DNA from 2 places in the Labrys sp. F242 genome. Region 2 is predicted to be linked to the other one. Evidence: predicted binding sites of a transcription regulator. Region 2 holds the regulator's gene; the other holds the start of a gene.
What was found. Region 2 encodes PhoB, which activates phosphate uptake and scavenging genes when phosphate is short. Its sites were predicted from a motif close to TGTCATNNANCTGTCAT; they were not measured.
Positions count from the first base shown of each region.

Region 1: a site for PhoB is predicted at 1,946-1,962, ahead of ACZYTC_RS11780 (alkaline phosphatase D family protein). Genes of this name have one in related genera too.

Region 1 is NZ_JBVASG010000001.1:2,512,067-2,516,275, reverse strand. Features, by position in the region: gene ACZYTC_RS11785 (malonate--CoA ligase) at 1-180, shown strand, start outside; gene ACZYTC_RS11780 (alkaline phosphatase D family protein) at 322-1,902, opposite strand; gene ACZYTC_RS11775 (hypothetical protein) at 2,165-3,595, shown strand; gene ACZYTC_RS11770 (LysR family transcriptional regulator) at 3,680-4,209, opposite strand, start outside.
Region 2 is NZ_JBVASG010000001.1:30,147-34,355, forward strand. Features, by position in the region: gene ACZYTC_RS00130 (RNA polymerase sigma factor) at 1-236, shown strand, start outside; gene ACZYTC_RS00135 (hypothetical protein) at 255-992, opposite strand; gene phoB (phosphate regulon transcriptional regulator PhoB) at 1,133-1,834, opposite strand; gene phoU (phosphate signaling complex protein PhoU) at 1,848-2,567, opposite strand; gene pstB (phosphate ABC transporter ATP-binding protein PstB) at 2,603-3,430, opposite strand; gene pstA (phosphate ABC transporter permease PstA) at 3,427-4,209, opposite strand, start outside.

The DNA of each region.
Region 1 (4,209 bases), 2.5 Mb from region 2:
CGCAAGCCCGGCGCCACCGTGGAGGAACGAACGATCCTTCAGACCCTGGAAGGGCGCCTCGCCAAGTTCAAGCAGCCCAAGCGCGTGCTCTTCGTCGACGAATTGCCGCGCAACACCATGGGCAAGGTCCAGAAGAACGTGCTGCAGACGACCTATCGCGATCTTTACGTGCGGGGGTGATCGATATTGTCATCCCGGACGCGTTGCAGCACGAAGTGATGCAGCGCAGGTCCGGGATCGCAAGTCGGATGAGGCCATATCTCGATGCGGTCCCGCATCTGCGGCGCAGCATTGCATGCTGCACTGCGTGCGGGATGACACTCAGCCGAGCTTCGGCTCGAGCTGGGTCGACCAGAGCGAGGCATCGGCGGCGTCGCGCAAGGTGACGGTCATCACCCGCGTGTCGGCGGCGATGGCGACATGGCCGAAGAACTGCAGGCCGGCCGCGGGCGACAGGTTCTGCTGGCCGCCTTCCGGCGCCTTCACATATTTGAGCTCGGGCCCGAAGGTCATGTCGAGGTCGTTCGGGCCGAAGGTGCCCGAGTGGAGCGGGCCGGAGACGAACTCCCAGAAGGGATCGAAGTCCTGGAAAGCCGCCTTGTCCGGGTTGTAGTAATGGGCCGCGGTGTAGTGGACGTCGGCCGTCAGCCACACCGTGTTCTTCACGCCGGCCGCCTTGATGAAGCGCAGGAGATCGGCGAATTCGAGCTCGCGGCCGAGCGGCTTGCCATTGTCGTTGTTGGAGACGGCTTCGAAGCCCTTCTTCTGGTCGGCCTTGTCCCACACCACCAGAGCGAGCGGCATGTCGGCGGCGATCACCTTCCAGGTCGCCTTGGAGTTGGCGAGTTCGCGCTTGAGCCAGGCAAGCTGCTCGGCGCCGAGGAAGGCGGCTTCCCCACCTTCCGTGGCCTGCAGATTGTCGCCGTTGGGGCCGCGATAGGTGCGCATGTCGAGCATGAAGACGTCGAGCAGCGGGCCATAGGGGATCTTGCGATAGACCCGGCGCGGCTCGGCCAAAGTGGTGGCGATCGGCATATATTCGTGGAAGGCCTGTGCGGCGCGCGCCGCCAGGGCCGCAATCGACTTTTCCTTGTAGCGATCGTCGCTGAGCAGGTCCTTGGAGGACGACCAGTTGTTGGTCACCTCATGGTCGTCCCACTGGGTGATGACAGGAACCTGCTGATAGAGCGCGCGGAAATTCTTGTCCATGAGGTTGTATTTGTACTGTCCGCGATATTCGTCGAGGGTCTCGGCGACCTTGGACTTTTCCGGCGTGACGATGTTCTTCCAGATGGTGCCGTCAGGCAGCTTCACCTCGGGCTTGATCACGCCGTCGGCATAGATGTTGTCACCGGAATGGATGAAGAAATCCGGGTTGTGCTTGAGCATGGCCGAATAGATCTTCATGCCGCCACGGTCGGCATCGATGCCCCAGCCCTGGCCGGCGGTATCGCCGGACCAGACGAAGGAGACGTCACGCAGCCCGGCCGGAGCCGAGCGCAGATGTCCGGTGACGACCTCGCTCTCGACGCCGGTATGGGCGAGATCCTGGAAGCGCACGCGGTAGAAGATCTCCTGGTCCGCCGGCAGGCCTTCCGCCAAGATCTTCACGGTGTAGTCCGTCTCGGGGGAGGCCGTCACCGTCGGCAGCCGGTTCACGGTCTTGAAACTCTCGGTGGTCGACCATTCGAAGATCGCATTGGCTGGGCGGTCGGTGCGCGACCACAGCACGGCTCTGTCGCCGGCTACGTCGCCCGACTGCAGGCCGGCCGTAACCTGGGGACGATCGGCGGCACGGGAGACCCCCGGCATCGCCAGCGAACCCGTTGCACCGAGAAGGCCGGTTGCGGCGGTTGCGGTCAGGAAGCGGCGGCGGGACAAAGGTCTTTCGATGAAGCGCATGGCGACTCTCCGGCTTGAATTGCGCTCCTTCTTGGCCACCGACATGACAGAGGCATGTCAAATAGTTGGAGGAATTGTAAACTGTGCTCGAGAGGGGCGATGAACGGGTCTCATGCGGGGGCCTGCAGCAAAAATTCACAGGCGGCGCGCATCGGGTTATGGCATAGGGAGACGGGGATCTTCCATGCAGCAGACCGGGTATTTTATGACTTTCTTGAAGAAATCTGAGCGTAAGCACCGTGTTGCGCGCAAGGCAATGCTGGTGAGCGTCGCGCTGATCGGGTTGGTCTCGCCGCCGGCAATGGCAGAACCTGCCACCGAGCAGGGAGCCAAGGCGATCCGAGAAGAGATTGCTCGCTATCTTGGCCCGAAAGTGATCGAGAAGGGTATTGTCACGGTCAAGCCCAATGGCGACAGCTACGATCTCGTCTACGATCTCAGCAGCAGCAAGCTCGGCCTGCCTGCTGACGGTGCACAATTCAGCTTCGGTCCGCTTGCCACCCGCCTTACGCCGCAGGGAGGTGGCAAATACATCTTCGAGCAGACCACGCCTTCGCTCGATTTCACCTACAAATCAGGAAAGGCCGGCCCTCAGAGCGAACTGGTCCAGCGCCTGAAGAATTGCATCGGAAAGGGCGTTTTCGACCCCAAGGCCGTGCAATTCACCGATCAAACAATGAGCTGCGAGTCGGCCGTCTTCACCATGCGCTCGCCCATCGAGGACATCGACGCTAGCATCGGCAAGATCGATTTCACCATCACCGGAAAGGTGGGGGATGCCAGCAAGACGGACCTGAACATGACGGGCGACCTCCTGGACCTCGTCGAGACGGTCACCGTCAAAGATCCGGCCAACCCTGCCCCTCCCATGGTGCTGCGCGCCGATCGCGTGCACGAGACCTTCGTAGCCAGTGGCTTCAGCAGCCCGCAGTTCATGCAGGCCCTCGCCTATTTCGCGGCCCGCAAGGCTGGCGACAATGGCAAGGCGGCCCAGGAGCAGGCGCGGGCCAAGCTGAAGGCCGTATTGCCATTGTGGCAAACGCTGACGGCGCAGATCCGCTATGACAACATGACGGTGGGGACGCCCAAGGGCATCATCAAGATTGCCTCGGTGGATACCAATCTCGCCTCGAACGGCTTGGTGAAGACAAGCAATGTCGGCCTGAATCTGGCCATGAACGGTCTCGTCCTGCCGGACGGCATGATGCCAGACTGGGCCAAGTCCCTGGTGCCGGAAAAAGCTACCCTCGATTTCAACCTGACAGGGCTCGATCTCGAGACGATCGCCGGCAAGATGATCGAGGCTGGCACCGATGCAAAACCCGCCCAGGCCGACGCCTTAAAAGCGGTGCTGATGCCCTTGCTTCTGGCGAACCAGCCCAAGCTCACCTTCGGCCAGAGCCTGACGGCGCCCGCCTACGATGTGAAGGGGCAGGGGGAAACCTCACTGCTGCCCGCCCAGCAGGGCAAGGCTACGGTCTCTACCTCCAATCTGGATGGAATCGCCGCCGCTCTCGGAAAGGCCGGTGGCTCCGACCCCGGGCCGCAGCGCGCCGCCATGGGCATCGCCTTCCTGAAGGGCCTGGCGAAGACCGGGCCTGACGGCCGGCTGACCTGGGATATCGACTTCGACAGTCTCGCCCGCAAGGTCACTGTGAACGGCCAGTCCTTCGGGCCGGGTGCGCAGAAATAGGGCGCCTTCAACCTGCAAGCTGTGCTTTCGGCGGGCGGCCTTCCCTGAAAGGCCGCCTTCTTCGCGTCTAGAGCACCGAAGCGATCAGGCAAGCTCCTTGGACAGCAAATGGCGGACTTCCGTTACCAGGGCCGATTCGCCGGCCTGGGGCGGCAGGATGGAGAATTCGATGTCGGGCATGGCCGGAAGGCCGAAACCGGCGTCGAGAATGGCCATGCCGGCCGGTATGGCGGAACGGTTGAGGCAGGCCACGCCCAGGCCGGCGGCGAGCGCCAGATGCAGGCCGGCGACCCCGGCAGCCGAATGGGCGATCTCATAGTCGATATCGCCCTGGTTGAGCGTGCGGATGATCAGGCGCTGCAGCGCGCAGGCCTCGGGAAGCACCACCAGCGGCAGGCGCTGGCTGCCATCGAGCGCAAGGGTGGGAGAGGCCACCCACGACAGGGGTTCGCGGCCGAGCCGGATGCGGCCGTCCTCGCCCGGCGTGTCGTCGTCGAGAAGGCGCATGGACAGGCCGATGTCGAAGTCGCGGCGGCTCTCGATCATCAGGCTCTGGCGGGTGGCGACATGCAGCCTGAGTTGCGGATAGCGCTCGCGCAGGCGCTTGAGCAGGA
Region 2 (4,209 bases):
GAGCCGTGGCGCTCGCCCGTCTTGCGGGACCGCAAGCCGGATTGGCCGGGCTCGACGAGGTCGCCAGCGACAGGCGGATCGCCGATTACCAGCCTTATTGGGCTGCACGCGCGGACTTGCTGGCCCGCGCCGCAAGGCAGGAGGAGGCCCGCAACGCCTATTCGCGGGCGATCGGGCTGGAGAGTGATCCCGTCATCCGCCGTTATCTGCAAGGGCGCCTGGCGGCTCTGGGCTGATATCGGCGCCTGCAGAAGCTATTGGGGATAGCGGCCATTGAAGGGCGGGGCCTCGATCCACCATTGCGGTGTATAGGCGCGCTTGATCGGGCAACGGATCAATGTGTCTTCATCGAGCCACAGCTGCCGCTCGGGGGCGGGGGTCATCACGATGGTTTCCGCCGTGCCGGAGCGGCCGCTTCGCAGGGCCTGGTCCTGCGCCGGCGAGCTGCCGCATCGAAGCTGCAGCGTCGCCTGGAACTTGGCGCTGGAAGGCTCCTCGCCATCGGCCTCGATGACCGCGCAATATTTGCCGTAGAGCTGGATGGCAGGACCGGCTGCCCGTAGAAGCTGCACGGAAACCCGGTTGCCTGGCGTCGCCCCCTGCTTGTCGCAGCCATCGTCCTGCAAGGCATAGATGCCGTCGGCATAGTTGCCCGCCTTCTGGGCATAGGACGTGCGCGTGGCGGGCGCGCGTCCGGCCTGCCTGACGGACAAGACGGTCCTGATCTGCATGCTGCCATCGGGTGCGACCTCCACCATGGCCTCGACCTCGCATCGCGAGCCTTCCTTGCAGATACCGGCGACCTGCTCCTGCATGTCGCTGTCGGCTGCGATGAAGCAATCCTTGCCGATATAGGAGCCCGCCAAGCCGGAGCCGGTACCGAACTCGCCCGAACACAAGGTTTTCTTGAGCTTGGCCGCTGCGGCATCGCTGGGAAGCAGCGCCAACGAACTGGCAGTCAAAAGCGACGCGACGAGCAAGGAACGGATCATGGCAACCCCGGCATTTTCTTTGGCAAGTCGTCTTATCGCAAGCCTCTGAAATCGCCTAGATCGGGCGAGTACCGGGTACGTGATGCGACAAGGCCGGCGGTGAGCCGCCGGCCTTGGTGTCGGGCGATGAAATATCCGTCCTAGGCCTGCTTGGCGAAGGTCTCGTCGAAGGAATAGCCGGCGCCGCGAACCGTGCGGATAGGGTCGATCTCGCGCGTGCGGTTCATCGCCTTGCGCAGTCGCCCGACATGCACGTCGACCGTGCGCTCGTCGATGTAGACGTCGCGGCCCCAGACGCTGTCGAGCAATTGCTCGCGTGCGAACACGCGTCCCGGCGCCTGCATCAGGAATTCGAGCAGGCGGAATTCGGTCGGGCCGAGGCGGATCTCGCGATTGCCGCGATGAACGCGCTTGGTCTCGCGGTCGAGGGAAATGTCACCGGCCTTGAGCAGGGAGGCGACGTGATCGGGCTTGGCCCGACGCAGCAGAGCGCGGACGCGGGCCGAGAGTTCCGGCACGGAGAAGGGCTTGACGACATAATCGTCGGCGCCGGTGGCCAGACCCCGCACACGCTCGGTTTCCTCGCCACGCGCCGTGAGCATGATCACGGGCAGGCGCTCGGTTTCCGGCCGCATGCGGATGCGCCGGCACAATTCGATACCCGACAACCCCGGCAGCATCCAGTCCAGCAATACCAGATCCGGCACGCTTTCGCGCAGGCGGATCTCGGCATCGTCACCGCGCGCCACACTGTCGACCTCATAGCCTTCGGCTTCGAGATTGTAGCGCAGCAGCAGGGTCAATGCTTCTTCGTCCTCGACGATCAGAACCTTGGGAGGCATGGCCTATCCCTTGTTACTTAGCCGGCACAGGAAGGTCGACGAGATCGGTGCTGTTGTCCGCCTTGGGCCGCTCGCCGGCCGGCGATTCACCGGTCACCAGGTAATGCACCGTCTCGGCGATGTTGGTGGCATGGTCGCCGATGCGCTCGATGTTCTTGGCGCAGAACAGCAGATGGGTGCAGAAGCCGATATTGCGCGGATCTTCCATCATGTAGGTCAGCAATTCGCGGAACAGCGAGGTGTACATCGCATCGATCTCGCCGTCCGAACTCCAGACCGAGAGCGCTTCTTCAACATTGCGCTGGGCGAAGGCGTCGAGGACCTGCTTGAGCTGCTCGAGCACCAGGTCAGCCATATGGTCGAAACCGCCGAAGAGCTGGGCCGGCTGCGCATGGCTGTGGATGGCGACCACGCGCTTGGCGACGTTCTTGCCGAGGTCGCCGATGCGTTCGAGATCGTTGGCCACCCGCAGGGCCGAGACGATTTCGCGCAGGTCGAGTGCCAGTGGCTGGCGCTTGGCGATGACCAGGATAGCCCGGTCCTCGACCTGGCGCTGGAGCTTGTCGATCGCCAGATCGAGCTCGATCACGGCCTTGGCGCGCTGGGTGTCGCGCTTGAGCAGGGCTTCGACGCTGTCGGCTACGCTCTTCTCTGCATAGCCACCCATTTCGGCGATCATGTTGCGCAATTCGCGCAATTCCTGATCGAAGGATGTAACGATGTGGTCGGACATGCCGCCTCCAAATGAATTCGACGCTGGCCGAGGGATCAGCCGAAGCGGCCGGTGATGTAATCCTGTGTACGGCTGTCGTTCGGGGTGGTGAACATCTTGTTGGTCTGGCCGACCTCGATGAGGTCACCCAGATAGAAGAAGGCCGTCACATCCGCGCAACGCGCCGCCTGCTGCATATTGTGCGTGACGATGACGATGGTGAAGTCCCGCTTCAATTCGTCGATCAGTTCCTCGATCTTGGCGGTCGAGATCGGATCGAGCGCGGAGGTCGGCTCGTCCAGCAGCACGACTTCGGGCTTCACCGCGATGGTGCGGGCGATGCACAGGCGCTGCTGCTGGCCACCGGACATGCCGAGCGCAGAGGCGTGCAGGCGGTCCTTGACCTCGTTCCACAGGGCGGCCTTGGTCAGGCACCATTCGACGCGTTGATCCATTTCCGCCTTGGAGATCGACTCATGCAGGCGCACGCCGAAGGCGATGTTGTCATAGATCGACATCGGGAAGGGCGTGGGCTTCTGGAACACCATGCCGATGCGGGCGCGCAGCACTGCCGGATCGATCTCCTTGCCGATGACGTTCTGACCATCGAGCAGCACGCGGCCCTTGGCAGTCTGGCCCGGATAGAGGTCGTACATGCGGTTGAGCACGCGCAGCAGGGTGGACTTGCCGCAGCCGGAAGGGCCGATCATGGCCGTGACCTGCCGGTCGATCATGTCGAGATTGATGCCCTTGAGCGCATGCTTCTCGCCATAGAAGAAGTCGAGATTCTCGACCTTGAGCTTCACGGCGGCAGCTGGATTGGCGATGGGGCGTTCGGCAACCGCGATGGAGGCTTGTGGAGTAGCGGACATGGGATCACTCATTTCTTGGGAGCGAGCACGAAGCGGGTCAGAATATTGAGCGCCAACACGCCGGCGGTGATGAGGAGGGCGCCGCTCCAGGCCACCGAGACGGCCTTGGGGTCGGGATAAGGCGCGAGCTGGTAGATGGCGGCCGGCAAGCTGGCAAAGGCATTGCCGAGGTTGAGCGACCAGTTGGAATTGCCGAAGGCTGTCAGCAGCAGGGGTGCGGTCTCGCCGGCGGCGCGGGCCAGGGCCAGCAGGATGCCGGTGACGATACCGGTGCGGGCCGAGCGCCAGGTCACGGAGGTGATGACCTTCCACATCGGCGACCCCAGCGCGAAGGCGGCTTCGCGCAGGCTGATCGGCACCAGGGCCAGCATGTCCTCGGTGGTGCGCACGACCACCGGCAGGATGATGATGGCGAGGGCGACCACGCCGGCCCAGCCGGAGAAGCCGCCCGTCGTCACCACGATCATCTGGTAGACGAACAGGCCGATCAGGATGGACGGCGCCGAAAGCAGGATGTCGTTGATGAAGCGCACCGCGTCGGCGAACTTGCTGCCGCGCCCCGCCTCGGCGAGGAAGGTGCCAGCCATGATGCCGATCGGCGCGCCGATGAGGAGGGCGAGCAAGACCATGGCGAAAGAGCCGACGATGGCATTGCGTAGGCCGCCATCAGCCATGTCCTTGGTGAAGAGGTCCAAGGTCAGCGAGGGCAGGCCCTCGCGCAGCAGGGTGTACAGGATCCAGGCGAGCGCCAGAAGGGAGATCGCGGCAAAGCCGATGGAGACGACTTTGTA